4 regions of the Streptomyces sp. NPDC029044 genome follow, and region 1 is predicted to be linked to each of the others. Evidence: riboswitches for the same ligand, from Rfam matches in the RefSeq annotation. Region 1 holds a riboswitch; each other region holds the start of a gene.
What was found. Region 1 has a riboswitch for cobalamin ahead of AB0E85_RS19535 (energy-coupling factor ABC transporter permease). Riboswitches for the same ligand answer to the same signal wherever they lie in the genome.
Positions count from the first base shown of each region.

Region 1 (5,381 bases):
GACGAGGTGCAGCGAGCGGCGGGCTCCCAGGCGCCGCTGTCCTGGCTCTTCGCGCTGTCCTCGGTGCTGGTGGTGTTCACCCAGCTGCCGGTGACCCGCTGGGCGGGCGACCGGCTCGATCTGCGCCGCTCCATGACCGCGGGGCTGCTGCTGATCGCGTCCGGCTTCGCGGTGGTGGCCGCGGCCCGGCCGGCCGGCTGGACGGGGAACACCGGGCTGCTTCCGGCCGCCGGCTTCGTGATCTTGCTCACCGTGGGGCAGATGCTGGTCGTGCCCGCCGCACGCGCCTGGGTGCCCGACCTCGCCGAGGAGGGCCGGCTCGGGCTGTACATGGGGGCGTTGTCGTCCGTGTCCGGGCTGATCGTCCTGGCCGGCAGCGCGGCCACCGGCTTCCTGCTCGACCTGGGCCTGCCGGCCGCCGTGCCGTGGCTGGTCCTCGCGGCCGTGCCGGCCCTGGCGGTGGCCGTGCTGCCGCGCCGGGAGAAGGGGGCGGGCACGGCGGCCTGACTCGGGCGCCCGCGCCCCGGGCAACCGGGCGCGCGGGAGCGTCACCCCGGCGTGCGACGTCCTCGCTCCCGGAATCCGGGAACCGCGCCCCGGGAAGACGCCGCTGCGGAGATCGGTGTCACGCCGCGCCAGTATCCTGGGTCGGCTGCGGCACCCCCCACCAATCCCCGTGCGCAAGCGGGGAGTTCGGCCTGCGGCGACGACCCTTCCCACACGCATGAGACGAGGACGAGTGCTGCTAGCGGGCCGCTACCGGCTGGAAGTTGAAATCGGGCGCGGTGGAATGGGAGAGGTCTGGCGTGCGTACGACGAGACGCTCGCCAGAGCGGTGGCCCTCAAGCTGCTGCTGCCCCAGGACACCGACGCCACGGCGACCTCCCGGTTCCGTCTGGAGGCGCAGACCGCCGGGCGTCTCAACCACCCCAACGTGGTCGGCGTCCTGGACTTCGGCGCGTACGACAACCGGCTGTACCTGGTGATGGAGCTGGTCGAGGGCGACAGCCTCGCCGGGGTGCTGTCCGGCTCCGGCCCGCTGCCCGCCGAGCAGGTGGCCCGTCTCGCCGCGCAGGCGTCCGCCGGGCTCGCCGCGGCGCACGGGCAGGGCATCGTGCACCGGGACGTCAAACCCGCCAACCTGCTGCTGGACACGCACGGCACGCTGAAGATCGGCGACTTCGGCATCGCGCGGTTCCTCGACGACCCCGGCGCCGCGCTCACCGCCACCGGCCAGATCGTCGGCACCGGCCTCTACCTCGCGCCCGAACGGGCCCTGGGCAAGCCCGCGGGGCCCGCCTCCGACATGTACTCCCTGGGCTGCGTGCTCTACCAGCTCCTCAGCGGCCGCCCGCCGTTCCAGGCCGACACCGCCGTCGCCCTCCTGCACCAGCACCTCGACTCGGCACCCGTGCCGCCCCGCGAGCTCGGTGTCGCCGAACTTCCCCCGGCGTTCGAGAACTACCTGCTCGGGCTGCTCGCCAAACAGCCCGAGGACCGGCCCACCGCCGAGCAGGCCGCCGAGTGGTTCGCCGGGGGCGCCTGGCGGGGCCTGCCCGAACCGCTGCCCGAGGTCTCACCGCCGCTGCGGCCGGACACGTCGTCCGCGTCGGCCCATACCGGGCCGGGCCCGTACGCGGCTGCCGAGACCAGCCACCCGACCACGTACGCCCTGCCGGCGGCCCCGGGGCACCGCACCGCCGCCCGGGCGGCCCAGGCGGGGCGTTCGGGCCGGGCCCGAGGGCGCGGCGGGCTCGGCAGCCGGTCGAGAGTGGCCGCGACGGCCGCCGCCGCGGCGCTGTTCCTCGCCGCGATGCTCCTCGGCATGCGCTGGTTCTCGCCCGACACGACCACCGAGGGCAGCGAACCCGACGCGTCCCCGACCGCGAGCAGCCCCGCGGCCACCCCGTCCGAGGACTCCGCCTCGCCCATCACCTCCGATCCGGGGGCCGGCCGGCAGGTCGCCACCACGCCGACCACCGGCACCGTGGCCGAGGTCACTCCGTCCACGCCGCCCGCCTCCCCGGCCCCTCCCCCGCCGGCCTCCGGCGAGCCGACTCCGACGCAGGCGGCGGGCGACGCCGGACCGGAGCAGCCGACGCCGGAACAGCCGGTCCCGGCCGGGGACGACGGGGAGGGCGACGACGGCGGGGACGACGACTGACCGGGCCCCGGCGCGTCCCCGCACCCTGAGCGCCCGAGCACGTGGATCAGCCGGCGGATGCGCCGGTGTGCGAGCGGGCGCCCCCTCGCGCGCCCCTCGGGCGGCTTGTCATCGCCCTTACCCCGGCCTTATTGTCACCAGGCCTTGGTGAACGGGAAATCCGGTGTGATGCCGGTGCGGCCCTCGCCACTGTGAATCGGGAAGTCCGGCTCCAGCCCTCACGGGCGGCCACTGGGTCCTTGTGACCCGGGAAGGCGGAGTCCGGGCGGTGGTACCCGTCAGCCAGGAGACCGGCCAAGGCGCGTCAACCATCCACGAGGTGCTGGAGAGGGTCTGCTGAGCCATGCACATAGCCGAGGGTTTCCTTCCTCCGGCGCACGCGGTCGCCTGGGGCGTCGCGTCGGCGCCGTTCGTCGTCCACGGGGTCCGGTCACTCACCCGTGAAGTGCGCGAGCACCCCGAGAGCACGCTGCTCCTCGGTGCCTCCGGCGCCTTCACGTTCGTCCTGTCCGCCCTGAAACTGCCGTCCGTCACCGGCAGTTGCTCGCACCCCACCGGCACGGGCCTGGGAGCCATCCTGTTCCGGCCGCCCATCATGGCGGTGCTGGGCACCATCACCCTGCTCTTCCAGGCGCTGTTGCTCGCGCACGGCGGCCTGACCACGCTCGGCGCCAACGTCTTCTCCATGGCGATCGTCGGCCCCTGGGCCGGATACGCCGTCTACAAGCTGCTGCGGCGCTCCAACGCGCCGCTGATGGTGGCGGTGTTCTCCGGCGCGTTCGTCGCCGACCTGTCCACCTACTGCGTCACCAGCGTGCAGCTGGCGCTCGCGTTCCCCGACCCGGGCAGCGGATTCCTGGGCGCCCTCGGCAAGTTCGGTTCCATCTTCGCCGTCACGCAGATCCCGCTCGCGGTGAGCGAGGGCCTGCTGACCGTGCTCGTGATGCGGCTGCTGGTGCAGTCGAGCAAGGGCGAGCTGACCCGGCTGGGCGTGCTCCTCGCCAAGAAGCAGGCGCGGACCGAGACGGAGACCGAGGCGGTGGCCCGATGAGCCGGAACACGAAGATCAACCTGGTGCTGCTGTTCGCCGTGGCCGCGCTGGCCGTGCTGCCCTTGGCGCTGGGCCTCGGCGACCACAAGAAGGAGCCGTTCACGGGTGCCGACGCCGAGGCCGAGACGGCGATCACCGAGCTGAAGCCGGACTACGAGCCGTGGTTCTCGCCGCTGTACGAGCCGCCGTCCGGCGAGATCGAGTCGGCGCTGTTCGCCCTCCAGGCGGCCCTCGGTGCCGGGGTCCTCGCCTACTACTTCGGTCTGCGCCGGGGACGTCGGCAGGGCGAGCAGCGGGCGCTGGAGCGGGAGGCCGACAGCGCGCCCACCGGCGCCGCCGGGAAGTCCGCGGCGGAACGGGACTGAGCCAGGGTGCTGCCGATCGACGCGGCGGCGCACAGCAGTCGCTGGCGCCGCCGCCATCCCGTGGACAAGGCCGTGCTCGGGCTCGGTCTCACCGTGCTCGCGATCTCCCTGCCGCCCTGGCCGGGCGCGGCCCTGGTCCTCCTGACGGCCCTGGTCGTGCTGCTGGGTCCGGCCGGTGTGCCCGGGCGGCGGCTGTGGCGGGCCTACCGGGTCCCGCTGGGCTTCTGCGTGACCGGCGCGCTCACGCTGCTCGTCCAGGTGGGCGGCACGGGCGGGTTCGTCTCCCTCGCCCCTGACGGGCCGGTCCGGGCCGGGGAGTTGCTGCTGCGGACCTCGGCGGCCTCCCTGGGCGTGCTGCTGTTCGCCTTCACCACGCCCATGTCCGACCTGCTGCCCCGCCTGGTCCGGGCCGGGGTCCCCGCGCCGGTCGTCGACGTGGCGCTGGTGACGTACCGGATGAGTTTCCTGCTGCTGGACTCGATGCGGCGCATCCGGGAGGCCCAGGCGGCCCGGCTCGGGCACACCGGCCGGGCCGCGGAGTGGCGTTCGCTGGCCGGGCTCGGCGCCACCGCGTTCGTCCGGGCCTTCGACCGGGCGACCCGTCTCCAGGCCGGACTCGCCGGGCGGGGCTATGACGGCACCCTGCGCGTCCTGGTGCCCGAGGCCCGGGTCTCGGTGCGCTTCACGGCCGCCAGTTGTGCGCTGCTCGCAACGCTGGCCGCCCTCACCCTCGTACTGGAAAGGCCGCTGACATGAGCGAGCCCGCCCTCGTCGCCCTGCGGGGCGCGACCTACGCCTACGAGGACGGCCCCACCGTGCTCAGCGGGCTCGACTTCGAGATCCGGCAGGGCCGGGCGCTCGCGCTGCTCGGCCGCAACGGCAGCGGGAAGACCACGCTGATGCGGCTGCTCTCCGGCGGACTGCGGCCGCAGGAGGGCCGGCTGACGGTCGCGGGGCAGCCGGTGGCGTACGACCGCAAGGGCCTGACCCGGCTGCGGACCACCGTGCAGCTGGTGGTGCAGGACCCGGACGACCAGCTGTTCGCGGCCTCCGTCGAGCAGGACGTGTCGTTCGGGCCGCTGAACCTCGGCCTGGACGACACACAGGTGCGGACGCGGGTGGCGGAGGCGCTCGCCGCGCTGGACATCACCGCCCTGGCCGACCGGCCGACCCATCTGCTCTCCTACGGCCAGCGCAAGCGCACCGCCATCGCGGGCGCGGTCGCCATGCGGCCCCGCGTGCTCGTCCTCGACGAGCCGACGGCCGGACTCGACCCCGACGGCCAGGAGCGGCTCCTCACCACCCTCGACGGACTCCGTGGCGCGGGCACCACGGTGGTGATGGCCACCCATGACGTCGACCTCGCCCTGCGCTGGGCCGACGACGCGGCGCTCCTCACCCCGTCCGGCGTCCGCACCGGGCCGGCGGCAACGGCGCTGGCCCGCCCGGATCTCCTCCGCGAGGCGGGGCTGCGCCTGCCGTGGGGCGCCGCGGCGGCAGAACTCCTGCGCGCCCACGGGCTGTTGTCCGGCACGGAGCCGGGGCCGCGCACCCCGGACGAACTCGCCGCTCTCGCGACGGCACGGCAGGGGGCGTCCGGAGGCTGAGGGGCCCCCACAGCCCTGGCGCCCCCACGCCTGCGGCTGTCGGAGCGGCTCGGTCAGTCGAAGTAGGACTGGAGCGAGCCGCGGCGCCGGACGTCCAGGGTCGCGCAGTGGAACGAGCCTCCGAAGGGGGCGTAGTGCAGCAGGTCGCAGGGGATCGGCTCGAAGCCCCAACTCTCCAGCGCGCGCAGCATCCC
Region 1 is NZ_JBEZWN010000022.1:42,840-48,220, forward strand. Features, by position in the region: gene AB0E85_RS19525 (MFS transporter) at 1-507, shown strand, start outside; gene AB0E85_RS19530 (protein kinase) at 740-2,164, shown strand; cobalamin riboswitch at 2,293-2,478, shown strand; gene AB0E85_RS19535 (energy-coupling factor ABC transporter permease) at 2,508-3,215, shown strand; gene AB0E85_RS19540 (energy-coupling factor ABC transporter substrate-binding protein) at 3,212-3,580, shown strand; gene cbiQ (cobalt ECF transporter T component CbiQ) at 3,587-4,336, shown strand; gene AB0E85_RS19550 (ATP-binding cassette domain-containing protein) at 4,333-5,187, shown strand; gene AB0E85_RS19555 (amidinotransferase) at 5,241-5,381, opposite strand, start outside.

Region 2 (5,381 bases), on a different contig from region 1:
CGAGGTGAACAGGCGGCGCAGCCGGGCGAGCGTGGTGCCGGCGCGGAACGGGTCGCCCGCCGCCGTGCCGTGGTACACCTCGGACAGCCACTGCGAGAACTCCTGGTAGTCCCACACCCGCCGCAGACACGCCTCCGTGTAGCCGTCGAGGCCGCTGCCGTCACCGGAGGTCAGCCGCGCGACCAGGGCGTCACCGAGCAGGAAGGCGTCGTGCAGGGCGAGGTTCATGCCCTTGGCGGCGATCGGGGCGACCAGATGGGCCGCGTCACCGGCGAGGAAGAGCCGTCCGTGCGCCATCGGCTCGACCACGTAGTCGTGCATGTCCAGCACGCGCTTCTCGATCAGCCGCCCCTCGGTCAGTGGCGGCACACCGGCCGCCCCGAGCCGCTCCCGGAGCTCCGACCACACCCGCTCGTGCGGCCAGTTCTCCGGGTCGTCGCCCGGCGGGCACTGGAGGTAGTAGCGGGTCACCTCCGGGCTGCGGGGCATCTGGCCGGCGAAGCCGCGCGCATGGCAGCCGAACAGCACGCAGTCGGTGGACGGCGGTGCCTCGGCGAGCAGGGCCAGCCAGCCGATGCCGTAGTCGTGCCGCGCGATCCGGACCCGCTCGGGCGGGAGCGAGGCCCGGCTGGCCCCGCGCGCCCCGTCGCAGCCCGCGACGAAGTCGCAGTGCACGACCTGGCGTTCACCCGTCCCGGGGCAGGTGTAGGACACCCGGGGCCGGTCGGTGTCGAGGTCGTGGATCCGCACGTCGCGGACCCCGAAGCGGATCTGTCCGCCCCGGACGTCGGCGTACTCGCGGACCAGGTCCGTCACCAGCAACGGCTGCGGATAGACGAAATGGTGACTGCCCGTCAGCTCTCCGTACGGGAACCGGTACCGCTCTCCGTCGAAGCGGAACTCGCACGCGGTGTGCAGTTCCGCCCGGTCCAGCAGGTTACGGGCGAGGCCCCGCTTCTCCAGCCCGCGTACGGCCCGTTCCTCGATGACCCCGGCACGGGGCCGGTGTTCGATGAAGTCGCGGGTCTCCGTCTCCAGCACCAGGCAGTCCACGGACGCGGCCCGCAGGATGTTGCCGACGGTGAGACCGGCGGGACCGGCGCCCACGACAACGACCGGGAAGCGTTGCGGGGCGCCGGAGCCGGCGGGCGGAAGGGGGCGGGTCATGCGCACATTATGGAGGCGGCCTCAGTGGACGGGCACTGCCTCGACCGACACCTCCTCGATGCTCCGCTCGATCTCCCCGGCCCCGGAGGCCGAGGCCCGCGCCCAGTAGTAGATCGCCAGCGAGAACACCGCGACGACCAGGATGTCCCACCACAGGGCGAGGTGCCCCTGGCCGCCGAAACCGCCCTGCCAGGAGATGACGCCCATGCCCAGCAGGTAGACGGGCAGCCACTGGGCGGCCCTGAAGTCGAGCCGGGGAGCGTCGGGCAGGCCCTTGCGGGTGGCGTACCAGGCGTAGCCGCCGAGCAGGACGTAGCCGAGGACGATGGCCACACCGAGCCGCCACAGCGTGTCCCAGGTGGACCAGTAGATGATGAGGTTGGCCACCACGAACGACAGCGGCGAGAGGACCTTCCCGGCGGGCAGGCGGTAGGGGCGCGCCCGGTGCGGCAGCCGGTCCGCGAAGACGCCGTAGGCCAGCGGGGCACCCGCGTACATCAGCACGCTCGCCGAGGTGATGAAGCCGACCAGCTGCTGCCAGCTCGGGAACGGCAGGAAGCAGACCACGCCGGTCACGAACGACACGATCAGCCCGAACCACGGCACGCCGCGGGCGTCGGTGCGGACGAAGAGCTTCGGCGCGTAGCCGTTGCCGGCCAGTCCGTAGGAGACGCGGGATGTGGCCGTCGTGTAGATCAGGCCGGTGCCGCCCGGGGAGACCACCGCGTCCAGGTACAGCACCACGCTCAGCCAGCCGAGGCCCACCAGGGTCGCCAGACCCGCCCACGGGCCGGTGATGCCGGGGTAGTCGAGCTTGGTCCAGCCGTGCGCGAAGGAGCCCAGCGGCAGGGCGGCGATGAAGACGACCTGGAGCAGGACGTAGATGGCCGCCCCGATGGCGACCGAGCCGATCGTGGCGCGCGGCAGATCCCGCTGCGGGTCGCGGCTCTCGCCCGCGAGCTGGATGGCCTGCTCGAAGCCCAGCAGGGCGAAGATGATGCCGCTGGAGCTGACGGCGCTCAGCACGCCGTGGGCGCCGAACGGGGCGAAGCCGTGCTCGGTGAAGTTGCCCGGGTGGAAGTTGCCGGCCGCGATGATGAAGATCGCGGCCAGTGGCACGGCCACCTTCCACCAGGTGGCGGCGCTGTTGGTGTGCGCCAGGATCCGCACGCCGAGGAAGTTGACCACGACGAACACGGCCATCAGCAGGACGGCGACGACGAAGCCGCTCGTCGTCAGCGTCCCGTCCTTCGCGTGCTGGAAGCCCTGGGCCCAGTGCCAGTGCCCGGCGTAGCCGATCATGGCCTCGACCTCGATCGGTGCCACGGTCGCCGCCTGGAGCCAGGAGAACCAGCCGAAGGACATGCCGGCCAGCCCGCCGAACGCGTAGTGCGGATACCGGGCCGTGCCGCCCGCGACCGGGAACATGCCACCCAGTTCCGCGTGCACCAGCGCCAGCAGCACGATCGCCACGGCGCCGATGAGCCAGGACAGGATCGCCGCGGGGCCGGCCACCACGACCGCCTTCTCGGCGCCGTACAGCCAGCCCGAGCCGATGATGGAACCGACGGACGCCCACATGAGCCCGATCAGCCCGACATCCCGGCGCAGGCCGTCTCTTTCCATGAATACAGGGCCTCTCGAAGATGAACTCGGGGAGTTCGGGGAGCAAGAGGCCTCAGGTTAGGAATCGGCCGGCCGGCCGCAGAAGACGAGTTGTGCACCCTTGACCGGGTGCGGGTATTTCGTGGGGAACGCTTCAGGATTCCTGTACGCGGTGATGAGACAGCCGTGGGATCTCGATCGCCGGGCAGCGGTCCATCACCATCTCCAGGCCCGCCGCGCGGGTCCGGTCGTACGCCGCCTCGTCGATGACACCCAGTTGGAACCAGACGCCCTTCGCGCCCTTGGCGACCGCCTCGTCCGCGACGGCTCCGGCGAGGTCGCTGTTCACGAACACGTCGACGACGTCCACGTCGAAGGGGATGTCCGCCAGGCTCGCGTACCCCTTCTCCCCGTGCACCGTCTCCGCCTTCGGGTGCACCGGCACGACGCGCTTGCCGAAGCGCCGGAGCACGGCTGCCACGCCGTACGCCGCCCGCTGCCGGTTCGACGACAGGCCGACCACGGCCCAGGTGTCGCCGAGCTCGGTGAGGATCCTGCGGACCGTTGCCTCGTCGCCGTACACCGGCGGCCTCCTCGTCAGTCGTGGACGCACTGCACTGCTCTGCGGGCAACGACGCAGGACGCGCGGTGATTCCCGGACGTCCCGTGATAGCTTGCCGAGGCCAGTCGAACCCATGTACGTGGGTCAGGGAATCCGGTGTGAATCCGGAACTGACGCGCAGCGGTGAGGGGGACGGGCGGGGCCTCGGCCACTGGACTTCCTCGCGGACGTCCGGGAAGGCGCCCCGATCCGGGTGAACCCGAGTCCGAAGACCTGCTGGCGGCCCCCGCGGCCGCGTGCGGCGGGGGAGCACCGTACGACCGGGCCCCGCGAATGGGCCCTCGACGCCTGAGGACTGGTTCTTCGTGCCCCTCGCCCGACCCGCCCGTGCCGCCGCCCTGCTCGCGGCCGGCTCCCTGCTCCTGACCGGCTGCGGCGGCACCGCGTCCACCGACGCCAAGGCCGCCGTCACCCTCAACAACTGCGGGCACGACGTCCGGGTGGCGGCCCCGCCGCGGCACGCCGTGTCCCTCAACCAGGGCACCACCGAGATCCTGCTCTCCCTGGGCCTCGCCGACCGCCTCGCGGGCACGGCCACCTGGACCGACCCCGTGATGAAGGGGCTGGAGAAGGACGAAGCGGAGGTGCCGCGCATCGCCGACAACAACCCCTCCTTCGAACGCGTCCTGGACACCGAACCCGACTTCGTCGCCGCCTCCTTCGTCTCCACCCTCGGCAAGGGCGGCGTCGCCACCCGCGAGCAGTTCGAGAAGCTCGGCGTCCCCACCTACGTCTCCCCGTCCGACTGCGCCGGCAAGGACAACTCGGGCGGCGGCGACGGCGCCCGCGACAAGGCCCTGGGCATCGACACCGTCTACGGCGAGGTACGCGACCTCGCGACCGTGTTCGGGGTGAAGAAGCGCGGCGACGCGCTCGTGGCCTCCCTCCGGCAGCGCGTGAAGAAGGCCACCGCCGGTACCGACGCCTCCGACGTCACCCTCCTGTACTGGTTCGCGAACTCCGAGTCCCCCTACATGGCGGGCTGTTGCGGGGCGCCCGGCATCATCACCCGGGCCCTCGGCGCGAAGAACGTCTTCGACGACACGCACGAGGAGTGGCCCCAGATCAACTGGGAGACGGTCGCCGACCGCGACCCCGACGTCCTCGTCATCGGCGATCTGACCCGTAAGTCGCAGACCGCCGAGTCGGCCGCCAGGAAGATCGCCTTCCTGGAGTCCAACCCGGTCACCCGGAACATGGACGCCGTCCGGCACAAGCGGTACGTGCTGCTCAGCGGGCAGGCCATGAACCCGACCATCCGCACCGTAGAGGGCGTGGAACAGGTGGCCGCCGGACTGCGCCGGTTCGGGCTGGTGAAGTGACCGCCGGGAGTGTGCCGGGTGTCGCGGCCCGGCCCCGGCGGCGGACCGGGCTCGCACTGGGGGCGGCCGGGGCGGCCGCCCTCGTCGCCTCCCTCGCCGTGGCCATCACCATCGGTCCCGCCGACATCCGCGTCGCCGACGTGTGGTCCGTCGTGGCCGCCCGCGTCGGCCTCGGCAGCTCGGACCTGACACCGATCCGGGACGGCATCGTCTGGCAGCTGCGGCTGCCCCGCACCCTGCTCGCGGCCGTGTGCGGGGCCGGACTCGCCGTCTGCGGGGCGGTGATGCAGTCGCTGCTGCGCAACCCGCTCGCCGACCCCTTCGTGCTCGGGGTGTCCTCGGGCGCCTCCACCGGAGCGGTCCTCGTGGTCGTGCTCGGCGCGGGCGGCGGCGCCCTGTCGGTGTCCGCCGGCGCGTTCCTCGGCGCCCTGCTGTCGTTCGCGCTGGTCCTGCTGCTCAGCCACACCCTCGGCGGCACCACCGACCGGGTCGTCCTCGCGGGCGTCGCCGCCATGCAGCTCTTCTCGGCGCTCACCTCGTTCGTCGTGATGACCTCCGCCGACGCCGAGACGACCCGCGGCGTGCTGTTCTGGCTCCTCGGCTCGCTCGGCGGCGCCGGCTGGACCGACGTGTGGCTGTGCCTGGCCGTGCTGGCCGTGGCACTG
Region 2 is NZ_JBEZWN010000014.1:56,265-61,645, reverse strand. Features, by position in the region: gene AB0E85_RS14955 (4-hydroxybenzoate 3-monooxygenase) at 1-1,167, opposite strand, end outside; gene AB0E85_RS14950 (APC family permease) at 1,189-2,793, opposite strand; gene AB0E85_RS14945 (CoA-binding protein) at 2,927-3,355, opposite strand; cobalamin riboswitch at 3,440-3,630, shown strand; gene AB0E85_RS14940 (ABC transporter substrate-binding protein) at 3,700-4,716, shown strand; gene AB0E85_RS14935 (iron chelate uptake ABC transporter family permease subunit) at 4,773-5,381, shown strand, end outside.
Region 2: another riboswitch for cobalamin. It lies ahead of AB0E85_RS14940 (ABC transporter substrate-binding protein); the one in region 1 lies ahead of AB0E85_RS19535 (energy-coupling factor ABC transporter permease).

Region 3 (5,381 bases), on a different contig from region 1:
GCTCGCTGGTGAAGTACACGTCCCTCTACACGGCGCTGGCCGAGGTCTACGACGTCCACCTCGCGGAGGCCGAGGAGACCATCGAGACGTCGCTGGCCACCCCGCGCGAGGCCGGCCTGCTCGGCACGGACGTCGGCCTGCCGATGCTGATGCTCTCCCGTCACTCCCTCGACCGGGACGGCCAGCCGGTGGAGTGGGTGCGGTCGGTCTACCGGGGGGACCGCTACAAGTTCGTGGCCCGCCTGAAGCGCCCGGTCGACTAGCGGCGGCGCACAGCGCTCCGGCGCTGCTGGGGGCCTGGCTTCGGTTGGGTACCGCATTGCGGACGAGGGGTTCCGCTGTCGCCGCACCCTGACCTAGATTGCCTGCGCACTACAGGTGATCACCAAGGGGACGGAGCCGCCTGATGTCGCAAGCACCGGAAGTCAGCAGAGGGCCGGTGGTGACGCCCATGCGCGTCGTCATCGCCGTCTGCCTCATAGCGCCGTTCGTGGCCATGCTGTGGGTCGGCTCGTACGCCAAGACCGACCCGGCCTTCATCGGGATCCCGTTCTTCTACTGGTACCAGATGGCGTGGGTGCTCATCTCCACCGTCCTGACGATGATCGCGTACAAGCTCTGGCAGCGTGACCAGCGCGCCCGCTCGGCCGCGAAGGGCGGTGCATCGCAGTGAAGGACGGCGTGAACGGCGTCGCGCTCGGCGTCTTCATCTTCTTCTTCCTGGCCGTCACGGTCATGGGCTTCATGGCAGCGCGCTGGCGCAAGGCCGAGAACGAGCACAGCCTGGACGAATGGGGCCTGGGCGGCCGCTCGTTCGGCACCTGGGTCACCTGGTTCCTGCTCGGCGGCGACCTGTACACGGCGTACACCTTCGTCGCCGTGCCGGCGGCGATCTACGCGGCGGGCGCGGCCGGGTTCTTCGCGGTGCCGTACACGATCCTGGTGTACCCGCTGATCTTCACCTTCCTCCCCCGCCTGTGGTCGGTGTCCCACAAGCACGGCTACGTCACGACCTCCGACTTCGTGCGCGGCCGCTTCGGCTCCAAGGGCCTGTCGCTGGCCGTGGCCCTCACCGGCATCCTCGCGACCATGCCGTACATCGCGCTCCAACTGGTCGGCATCCAGGCCGTGCTGGACGTGATGGGCGTCGGCGGCGGCGAGAACACCAACTGGTTCATCAAGGACCTGCCGCTGCTGATCGCGTTCGGCGTGCTGGCCGCGTACACCTACTCGTCGGGTCTGCGGGCCCCCGCGCTCATCGCGTTCGTGAAGGACACGCTGATCTACATCGTCATCGCGGTGGCGATCATCTACATCCCGATCAAGCTGGGCGGGTTCGACGACATCTTCGCCAAGGCCGGTGAGGCGTACAGCCAGACCAACCCGGCGACGGGTGCGCCACGCGGTGCGCTGACACCGGCCGAGCCGGGTCAGTGGACGTACGCCACCCTGGCGTTGGGCTCCGCCCTGGCGCTCTTCATGTACCCGCACTCGATCACGGCGACGCTGTCCTCGAAGAGCCGTGAGGTGATCCGGCGCAACACCACGATCCTGCCGCTGTACTCGCTGATGCTGGGTCTGCTGGCGCTGCTCGGGTTCATGGCGATCGCGGCCGGGATCAAGGTGCAGAACGGGCAGCTGGCGATCCCGCAGCTGTTCGAGACGATGTTCCCGGACTGGTTCGCGGGCGTGGCGTTCGCGGCGATCGGCATCGGCGCGCTGGTGCCCGCGGCCATCATGTCCATCGCGGCCGCGAACCTCTTCACCCGCAACATCTACAAGGACTTCATCAAGCCCGACGCGACGCCCGCGCAGGAGACCAAGGTCTCCAAGCTGGTCTCGCTGCTGGTGAAGGTCGGCGCCCTGGCCTTCGTCCTCACCATGGACAAGACCGTCGCCATCAACTTCCAGCTGCTGGGCGGCATCTGGATCCTTCAGACCTTCCCGGCCCTGGTCGGCGGCCTGTTCACCCGCTGGTTCCACCGCTGGGCCCTGCTCGCGGGCTGGGCGGTCGGCATGGTCTACGGCACGGTCGCCGCGTACGGCGTGGCCTCCCCGACCCAGAAGCACTTCGGCGGCTCCGCGAAGGAGATCCCGGGCATCGGGGAGATCGGCTACATCGGCCTCACGGCGTTCGTCCTGAACGTGGTGGTGACGGTGGTCCTGACCTTCGTCCTGAAGGCCCTGAAGGCCCCCGACGGCATCGACGAGACCAAGCCGGAGGACTACACGGCCGACGCGGGCGACCCCGGGGTCCAGGTGGAACTCCCGCCTGCGACCGCCGGTTCCGCGCACTGATCCCAGGGCCCCGGCCCGCCACGAACACCCCGCAGCGGGCCGCCGTGACCAAGCGTCACGGCGGCCCGCTGTCACGTAAAGCTGACACTCTGACACCACCACGACACAACATCTGGGGGTGCCGTCGGAAGCCAGCACAAGATGTATGCTCATGCTCGCTGCCGCCGCAGGGGAATCCGGTGCGAATCCGGAACTGTCCCGCAACGGTGTACTTGTGCATGTTTCGTGCACAAGCGTCAGTCCGAGGACCTGCCGACAGCGCACCCGGCCACCCGGCCGGTGTGCCCCGACGTCCGGGCCTCGTGGAATGGGCCGGTGGACGCGACGCCGCGTGCGCTCGCGTGCTGCCCCCTGCCCTCGACGAGGCCCCCGTGCCGAGCGAGGGAGAGCCCCACGTGACCATCGCGCCAGCCGAACCGGTCTCAGCCAGCGAAGAGGAGCACGACGCCCCCGGTGCCGCGCTGCTGCGGACCCTGACCGAGCTGACCGCCGACCTCCCCGACGCCGAGCCCGGCCGGGTCGCCGCCGCCGCGCTGCGCGGCCGCTCCGCGCGGGCGGACGAGAGCGAGTTGCGGGAGCTGGCCACGGAAGCCGCGGCCGGTCTGATCTCCGAGGACCCGGCCTACTCGCGGCTGGCCGCCCGGCTGCTGACCACCGGCATCCGTGAAGAGGCCGCATCGCAGGGCGTCACGTCCTTCACCGAGTCGGTGGCGGTGGGCCACCGCGAGGGCCTCGTCGCCGACCGCACCGCCGAGTTCGTCCGGCTGCACGCGGCCCGGCTCGACGCGCTCGTCGACACCGGCGCCGACGACCGCTTCGGCTACTTCGGCCTGCGCACCCTGCACAGCCGCTATCTGCTGCGCCACCCGCTCACCCGCAAGGTCGTCGAGACGCCCCAGCACTTCATGCTGCGCGTCGCCGCCGGTCTCGCCGAGGACGACACCCGCCGCTCCGTCGACGAAGTCGCCGCGCTCTACGGGCTCATGAGCCGCCTCGACTACCTCCCCTCCTCCCCCACCCTCTTCAACTCGGGCACCCGGCACCCGCAGATGTCGTCCTGCTACCTCCTCGACTCCCCCATGGACGAACTGGACTCCATCTACGACCGGTACCACCAGGTGGCCCGGCTGTCGAAGCACGCCGGCGGCATCGGACTCGCGTACTCCCGCATCCGTGCCCGCGGTTCCCTGATCCGCGGCACCAACGGCCACTCCAACGGCATCGTCCCGTTCCTGAAGACCCTCGACGCCTCGGTCGCCGCCGTGAACCAGGGCGGCCGCCGCAAGGGCGCCGCCGCGGTCTACCTGGAGACCTGGCACTCCGACATCGAGGAGTTCCTGGAGCTGCGCGACAACACCGGTGAGGACGCCCGCCGTACGCACAACCTGAACCTGGCGCACTGGGTGCCGGACGAGTTCATGCGCCGGGTGAACGCCGACGCGCAGTGGTCGCTGTTCTCCCCCGCGGACGTTCCCGAGCTGGTCGACCTGTGGGGCGAGGAGTTCGACGCCGCGTACCGGGCGGCCGAGGCGAAGGGCCTCGCGAAGAAGACGCTGCCCGCCCGTGAGCTGTACGGCCGCATGATGCGCACCCTCGCGCAGACCGGCAACGGCTGGATGACCTTCAAGGACGCCGCCAACCGCACCGCCAACCAGACGGCCGAGCCGGGCCACGTCGTCCACTCCTCCAACCTCTGCACGGAGATCCTGGAGGTCACCAGCGACGGGGAGACGGCGGTCTGCAACCTGGGCTCGGTCAACCTGGGTTCCTTTGTCGACACATCGACCCGGGATATCGACTGGGAGCGGCTGGACGAGACCGTCCGCACGGCCGTGACCTTCCTCGACCGGGTCGTGGACATCAACTTCTACCCGACCGAGCAGGCGGGCCGCTCCAACGCCCGCTGGCGCCCGGTCGGCCTCGGCGCCATGGGCCTCCAGGACGTCTTCTTCAAGCTGCGCCTGCCCTTCGACTCGCCCGAGGCCAAGGCCCTGTCCACCCGGATCGCCGAGCGGATCATGCTCGCCGCGTACGAGGCCTCCGCCGACCTCGCCGAGCGCAACGGGCCTCTTCCCGCCTGGGACAAGACCCGCACGGCCCGGGGCGTACTGCACCCCGACCACTACGACACGGAGCTCACCTGGCCGGAGCGCTGGGCGGCCCTGCGCGAGCGCGTCGCCACGACCGGCATGCGCAACTCCCTGCTCCTCGCGATCGCCCCCACCGCCACGATCGCCTCCATCGCGGGCGTCTACGAGTGCATCGAGCCGCAGGTGTCCAACCTGTTCAAGCGCGAGACGCTGTCGGGCGAGTTCCTCCAGGTCAACTCCTACCTGGTGGACGAACTGAAGCGGCTGGGCGTGTGGGACGCCCGCACCCGGGAGGCCCTGCGCGAGGCCAGCGGCTCGGTGCAGGACTTCGCCTGGATCCCCGAGGACGTGCGGGCCCTCTACCGCACGGCGTGGGAGATCCCGCAGCGCGGCCTGATCGACATGGCGGCGGCCAGGACCCCGTTCCTGGACCAGTCGCAGTCCCTGAACCTGTTCCTTGAGACGCCGACGATCGGCAAGCTCTCCTCGATGTACGCCTACGCCTGGAAGTCCGGGCTGAAGACCACGTACTACCTGCGCTCGCGCCCGGCGACCCGCATCGCCCGCGCCGCCCGGGCCACCGTCCCCGTGCAGGCCACCCCGGACCCCGAAGCGGTCGCCTGCTCCCTGGAAAACCCCGAGTCCTGCGAGGCCTGCCAGTAATGAGCACCCAGAACCTTCTCGACCCCGGCTTCGAGCTCACCCTGCGCCCCATGCGCTACCCGGACTTCTACGAGCGCTACCGGGACGCCATCAAGAACACCTGGACCGTGGAGGAGGTCGACCTCCACTCGGACGTCGCCGACCTAGCCAAGCTGTCACCGGCGGAGCAGCACCTCATCGGCCGGCTGGTCGCGTTCTTCGCGACGGGCGACTCGATCGTCGCGAACAACCTGGTGCTGACGCTGTACAAGCACATCAACTCCCCCGAGGCGCGGCTGTACCTGAGCCGTCAGCTCTTCGAGGAGGCCGTGCACGTCCAGTTCTACCTGA
Region 3 is NZ_JBEZWN010000039.1:17,799-23,179, reverse strand. Features, by position in the region: gene AB0E85_RS26630 (GntR family transcriptional regulator) at 1-263, shown strand, start outside; gene AB0E85_RS26625 (DUF3311 domain-containing protein) at 407-673, shown strand; gene mctP (monocarboxylate uptake permease MctP) at 670-2,298, shown strand; cobalamin riboswitch at 2,407-2,570, shown strand; gene AB0E85_RS26615 (ribonucleoside-diphosphate reductase subunit alpha) at 2,694-5,051, shown strand; gene AB0E85_RS26610 (ribonucleotide-diphosphate reductase subunit beta) at 5,051-5,381, shown strand, end outside.
Region 3: another riboswitch for cobalamin. It lies ahead of AB0E85_RS26615 (ribonucleoside-diphosphate reductase subunit alpha); the one in region 1 lies ahead of AB0E85_RS19535 (energy-coupling factor ABC transporter permease).

Region 4 (5,381 bases), on a different contig from region 1:
CCACCAACGCGCTCGCCTTCTACCTCTACTTCCACTTCCAGCACTTCTTGGCGGTGTACGCAGCCGAACGGGCCTCCAGCACGTTCTACAGCCTCGTCCTGCTCCTCTGCTTCGTACTGGTGATCGTCGTCCAGCCCCTCGCCTCCGGCCTGATCCGGCGCATGCCCTACGCGACGGCCCTGGCGGTGGGCTTCGGGGGCCTGGCTGCCGGGCTGGCCGTGCTGACGATCGGTACCCGGCCCGCGCTCCTCGCGGGCGGAGCGCTGATCACCCTGGGCGACATCGTCCTGTTCCTGAAGAACGACCTGGAGGCCCTGTCCCGCAGCCCGCGCTCCGACGCCGTGGTCTTCGGTCAGCAACGGCTGGCCGCGGGGCTCGGCGCCTGCGCCAGTGGCGTACTCGGCGGCCAGCTCTACGGCCTCACCGAACACGCCGGGAGCACCGGCTGGTTCTGGCTGCTGGCCGCCGCACAGTGCCTGCTGCTGCCCCCAGTACTGCTGGCGCTGCGCGACCGCACGCCGAATCACCCCCAACCACACGACGACGAAGGAGCACTGAGACCGCATGACACGGACGGGCGGGTTCCAGGACGATGACTTCTGGACGGAGTTCCACGACTTCCTCTTCTCCGATCAACGCCACACGCAGGCCGAGGAACTGCTGGCCACCTCTCCTCTGCTGTCCTTCCCGGCCGGCGCCCGGGTGCTGGACCTGTGCTGCGGCCCCGGCGTGTTCACCGTGCCGCTCGCCCGCCGCGGCCACGACGTCACCGGTGTCGACCTGAGCCCGGCCATGCTGGAACGGGCCCGCAAGCGAACCGCCGAGGCAGGCGCCCAGGTCACCTACGTACAGGCCGACGCACGGGCATACGAGGCACCGGGCGCCTTCGACGTCGTCCTCAACATGTTCACCTCGTTCGGCTACTTCGAGGATCCCGCCGACAACGCCCGTGTGCTGCGCGTGATGCACGACTGCCTGGCTCCCGGAGGCACCCTCGTCCTGGACCTCGCCGGCAAGGAACTGCTGGCCCGCAAGGTCACCCCGCCGAAGGTGGTGCGGCGGGGCGAGGACCTGATGGTGCAGACCGACAGCGTGCAGGACGACTGGGCGCGGCTGCGCAGCGACTGGGTGCTGGTGCGGGGCGAGCGAGTGACGCGGGCCACCCTGGTGTGGTTCGTGTACAGCGCGGTCGAGCTGCGGCGCATGGCCGAGGAGGCGGGGTTCGGCCGCGTGGAGGTCTTCGGCGGGTTCGACGGCCGCCCCTACGACGAGAACGCCGAGCGGCTGGTGCTGCGGGCGGTCCGCGAGGGGTGACCGGTGGCACGGGGGCGTGCGATCGGGCCCGCGCGCCCTTTTGGCCTGGACTCGGCAGATCGTAGTATCACCGGGTCATCGCCGCGACGGGAGACAGGAAGCCGGTGCGAATCCGGCACGGTCCCGCCACTGTGACCGGGGAGTGCACCCTTCGACACGCCACTGCGCGCCGCGCGGGAAGGCAAGGGGGAGCGTCGATCCGGGAGTCAGGACACTGGCCTGTCGCGGGCCCGATCCGAGGAGCGCGGACTCCGCAGGAGGCTTCACGTGTACGACCGTCCCCCGCTGTTCACACCTGCCCGCAGGCGGCATGCCCTGCGTGCGACAGCCGCTGCCGTCGCCGCGTGCGCGGCCCTGCTGACCGCTGGCTGCGGCTCGTCGCAGGACACCACCGAGGACACGAAGGCCCCGGCCCCTTCGGCGGCGGGCTTCCCCGTCACGATCGACAACTGCGGTGTGAAGACGACGTACGACAAGCCGCCCTCCCGCGTCGTCACCATCCACCAGCACCCGGCGGAACTCATGCTCGCCCTCGGTCTGAAGGACCGTATGGTCGGCACCGCCTTCCCCGACTCGGCCGTCCTGCCCGAACTGAAGAAGGACTACGAGGCGATCCCGGAACTGGCGAAGAAGGAGCCGTCGTTCGAGACGGTCCTGGAGGCAGAGCCCGACCTCGTCTACGGCGGCTACGGCAGCGCCTTCGCCGAGAAGGAGGGCCGCTCCCGCAAGGCGTTCGCCGACGCCGGCATCGACACGCATCTCAACCGCGAGTACTGCGGCAAGAAGCGGGTCACGATGAAGGACACCTACGACGAGATCCGCACCATCGGCAAGATCTTCGGCGTCCCGGACCGGGCGGACGAGCTGGTCGCCGACCTCACCGGTCGCGTCGACAAGGCCTCCGCCAAGGTCGAGGGCGAAGCCGAGGTGCCCGTCTTCGTCTACGACAGCGGCGACAAGACCGCCTTCACCGCCGGGGGGAAGAGCCTCGGCACCGAGCTGATCCGGCTGGCCGGCGGCAAGAACGTCTTCGCCGACCTCGACGACGTCTTCGGCGACGTCTCCTGGGAACAGGTCGTCGAACGCAAGCCCGAAGTCATCGCCATCTACGACTACGCCGGCGCCGGAAGCGTCGAGCAGAAGAAGAAGTTCCTGCTCTCCCAGCCCGCCCTGGAGGACGTGCCCGCGGTCAAGAACAAGCGGTTCGTCGTCCTGCCGCTGACCGCGACGCTGGTCGGTATCCGCTCGGCCTACGCGGTCGAGGACCTGGCCCGCGGCATCCACCCCGAGAGCTTCGCGTGACGACTCCGATCGTCCGAGCCGACACCCGACGGGCCGTGCCACAACAGCACAAGGGCGACGGGCGAGCCGGCCGGGCCGGTCTCACCGTCACTCTCGTCGCCCTGGCCGCCCTTCTGGTGATCTCCGCCACCGCCGGCCTGGCCATCGGCTCGGTGCAGGTGCCGCCCGGCCAGGTGTGGGGCATCGTGACGCACACACTGGGGGCGGGCTGGGTCGAACCGGACTGGTCGCGGGCGCGGGAGACCATCGTGCTGGACGTCCGCGCGCCGCGCGTGCTGCTCGGCGCGGTGGCCGGCGCCGGACTCGCCATGGTGGGCACCGCCCTGCAGGCCCTGATCCGCAACCCGCTCGCCGAGCCCTACCTGCTCGGCGTCTCCTCCGGGGCGTCCCTGGGCGCCGTCACGGTGATCGTGTTCGGGGTGACCCTGTTCGGGCCGGTGTCGCTGTCGGTCGCCGCGTTCGCAGGCGCGCTCGGCGCGCTGCTCCTCGTCTACGCCACCGCCCGCACCGGCGGGCGCATCACCTCGGCACGGCTGGTCCTCTCCGGGGTGGCCATCGCCTCGGTGCTCACCGCCGTACTGGACCTGCTGCTGCTCACGACCGACCGGGGCAACGAGGCCCGCGCGGTCCTCGCCTGGACCCTCGGCGGCCTCGGCGGTGTCAACTGGGACACCCTCTGGCTGCCGAGCGGCGCCCTGCTCCTGGGCATCGCCGTCCTCATGGTCCAGGCCCGCAACCTGAACCTGCTGCTCGCCGGAGAGGAGGCCGCGACCACGATGGGGCTGGACGTGGCCCGCTTCCGCGCCCGGATGTTCGTCCTGCTCTCCCTCGTCACCGGCATCCTCGTCGCGGCGTGCGGACCGATCGGCTTCGTCGGCCTGATGCTGCCGCACATCGTCCGCCTCGCCGTCGGAGGCGACCACCGACGTGTCCTGCCGACGGCAGCCCTCGGCGGCGCGGTCTTCCTCATCTGGGCCGACATCGCCGCCCGCGTCGTCGCCGCGCCCATGGAGATACCCGTGGGCGTGCTCACCGCCCTGTGCGGCGGCCCGTTCTTCCTGTGGCTGATGCGCCGCGACGCCCGCCGGAGCACCGATCGAGGAGGGTCATGACCGGCACGGAACTCGTCATCGACACGGTCACCCTCACCGCCGGCGCGCACCGCCTGGTCGAGGACGTCTCCCTGACCGCCCGCCCCGGCGAGGTCATCGGCCTGGTCGGACCGAACGGCAGCGGCAAGTCCAGCCTGCTGCGGGCCGTGTACCGCGTCCTGCGCCCCACGACGGGCCGCGTCGGTATCGACGGCACCGACGCCTGGTCGCTGCCCGTGCGGCAGCTGGCCCGGACGGTGGCGGCGGTCGTCCAGGAGTCGGGCGGCGACTTCGACCTGACGGTGCGCGAGGTCGTCGCCATGGGACGCACCCCGCACAAACGGCTGCTCGACGGCGACACCCCCGAGGACGCCGACCTGATCGAGTCGGCGCTCGCCACGGTCGACGCCACCGGCCTGGCCCACCGCCCCTTCGACCGGCTCTCCGGCGGCGAACGCCAGCGCGTCCTCATAGCCCGTGCCCTCGCCCAGCAGCCGTCCCTCCTCGTCCTGGACGAACCGACCAACCACCTGGACATCCGCCACCAGTTGGACGTCCTGGGCACCTTGCGCGGGCTTCCCGCGACGGTTCTGGTGGCCCTCCACGACCTCAACCTGGCCGCGTACTACTGCGACCGCCTCTATGTGCTGAGCGATGGCGAGGTCACCGCCTCAGGCCCGCCCACGGAGGTCCTCACGCCCCAGCTCCTGGCCGACGTCTACGGCGTGACGAGTGAGGTCACCGTCCACCCTCGCACAGGCGCACCGCAGGTCACCTTCCTCCCCGGGGAGCCTCGGGCACCCGCGCCCTGTGGCCGAACGCACTAAGGGGTCCTTTCACTGTGCCCGTCCGTGTCGGACGGGCACAGTGAAAGGACCCCGATAACCCGGCACGCGGGGAGACGCAGGGGCACCGGAACATGACCCCGTCGTTCCCCGGACGACGTGCGGCTCGGGCGGCGACCGCCCCGGGCGCTCAAGGCCCGGCCGCGGCCGGAAGCACCGACTGATCCAGCCGCTCGGGGGCCATCGGGACGCTGAGCACCATGGTGAGGCCGCCACCGGGCGTGTCCTCGGCGTGCACGGTGCCGCGCACGGCCTCGGTGAAGCCGCGTGCCACCGCGAGGCCGAGGCCGACACCCACGCCGCGGGGTGAGTCGCCGTAGCGCTGGAACGGTTCGAAGATGCGTTCCTTGGCCTCGTCCGGTACGCCAGGACCGCGGTCCACGACCCGCAGTTCGACCCGGTCGCCGAGGGCACTGGCGGAGACCAGGACCTTCTCTCCCGGCGGGCTGTGCTTCACGGCGTTCTCGACGACGTTGGCGACGGCCCGTTCCAGGAGCCCCCGGTCGACGTGGACCATGGGGAGTGTCTCGGGGATGTCCAGCTCGACGCTGTCCTCGGGGACTCCGCCGAGCGCCATGGGGACGACCTCGTCGAGGTCGGTCTCGCGCAGTACGGGTGTGACCGTGCCGGTCTGCAGACGGGACATGTCGAGCAGGTTGCCGACCAGTTGGTCGAGCCGGTCGGCGCCCTCCTCGATGGCCTCCAGCAGTTCCGCCTCGTCCTGCTCGGACCACTCGACGTCGTCGGACCGCAGCGACGACACGGCGGCCTTGATCCCGGCGAGCGGCGTGCGCAGGTCGTGGCTGACGGCGGCGAGCAGCGCCGTGCG
Region 4 is NZ_JBEZWN010000031.1:72,721-78,101, forward strand. Features, by position in the region: gene AB0E85_RS23725 (MFS transporter) at 1-596, shown strand, start outside; gene AB0E85_RS23730 (class I SAM-dependent methyltransferase) at 565-1,314, shown strand; cobalamin riboswitch at 1,370-1,552, shown strand; gene AB0E85_RS23735 (ABC transporter substrate-binding protein) at 1,582-2,616, shown strand; gene AB0E85_RS23740 (iron ABC transporter permease) at 2,652-3,728, shown strand; gene AB0E85_RS23745 (ABC transporter ATP-binding protein) at 3,725-4,534, shown strand; gene AB0E85_RS23750 (DUF4118 domain-containing protein) at 4,683-5,381, opposite strand, start outside.
Region 4: another riboswitch for cobalamin. It lies ahead of AB0E85_RS23735 (ABC transporter substrate-binding protein); the one in region 1 lies ahead of AB0E85_RS19535 (energy-coupling factor ABC transporter permease).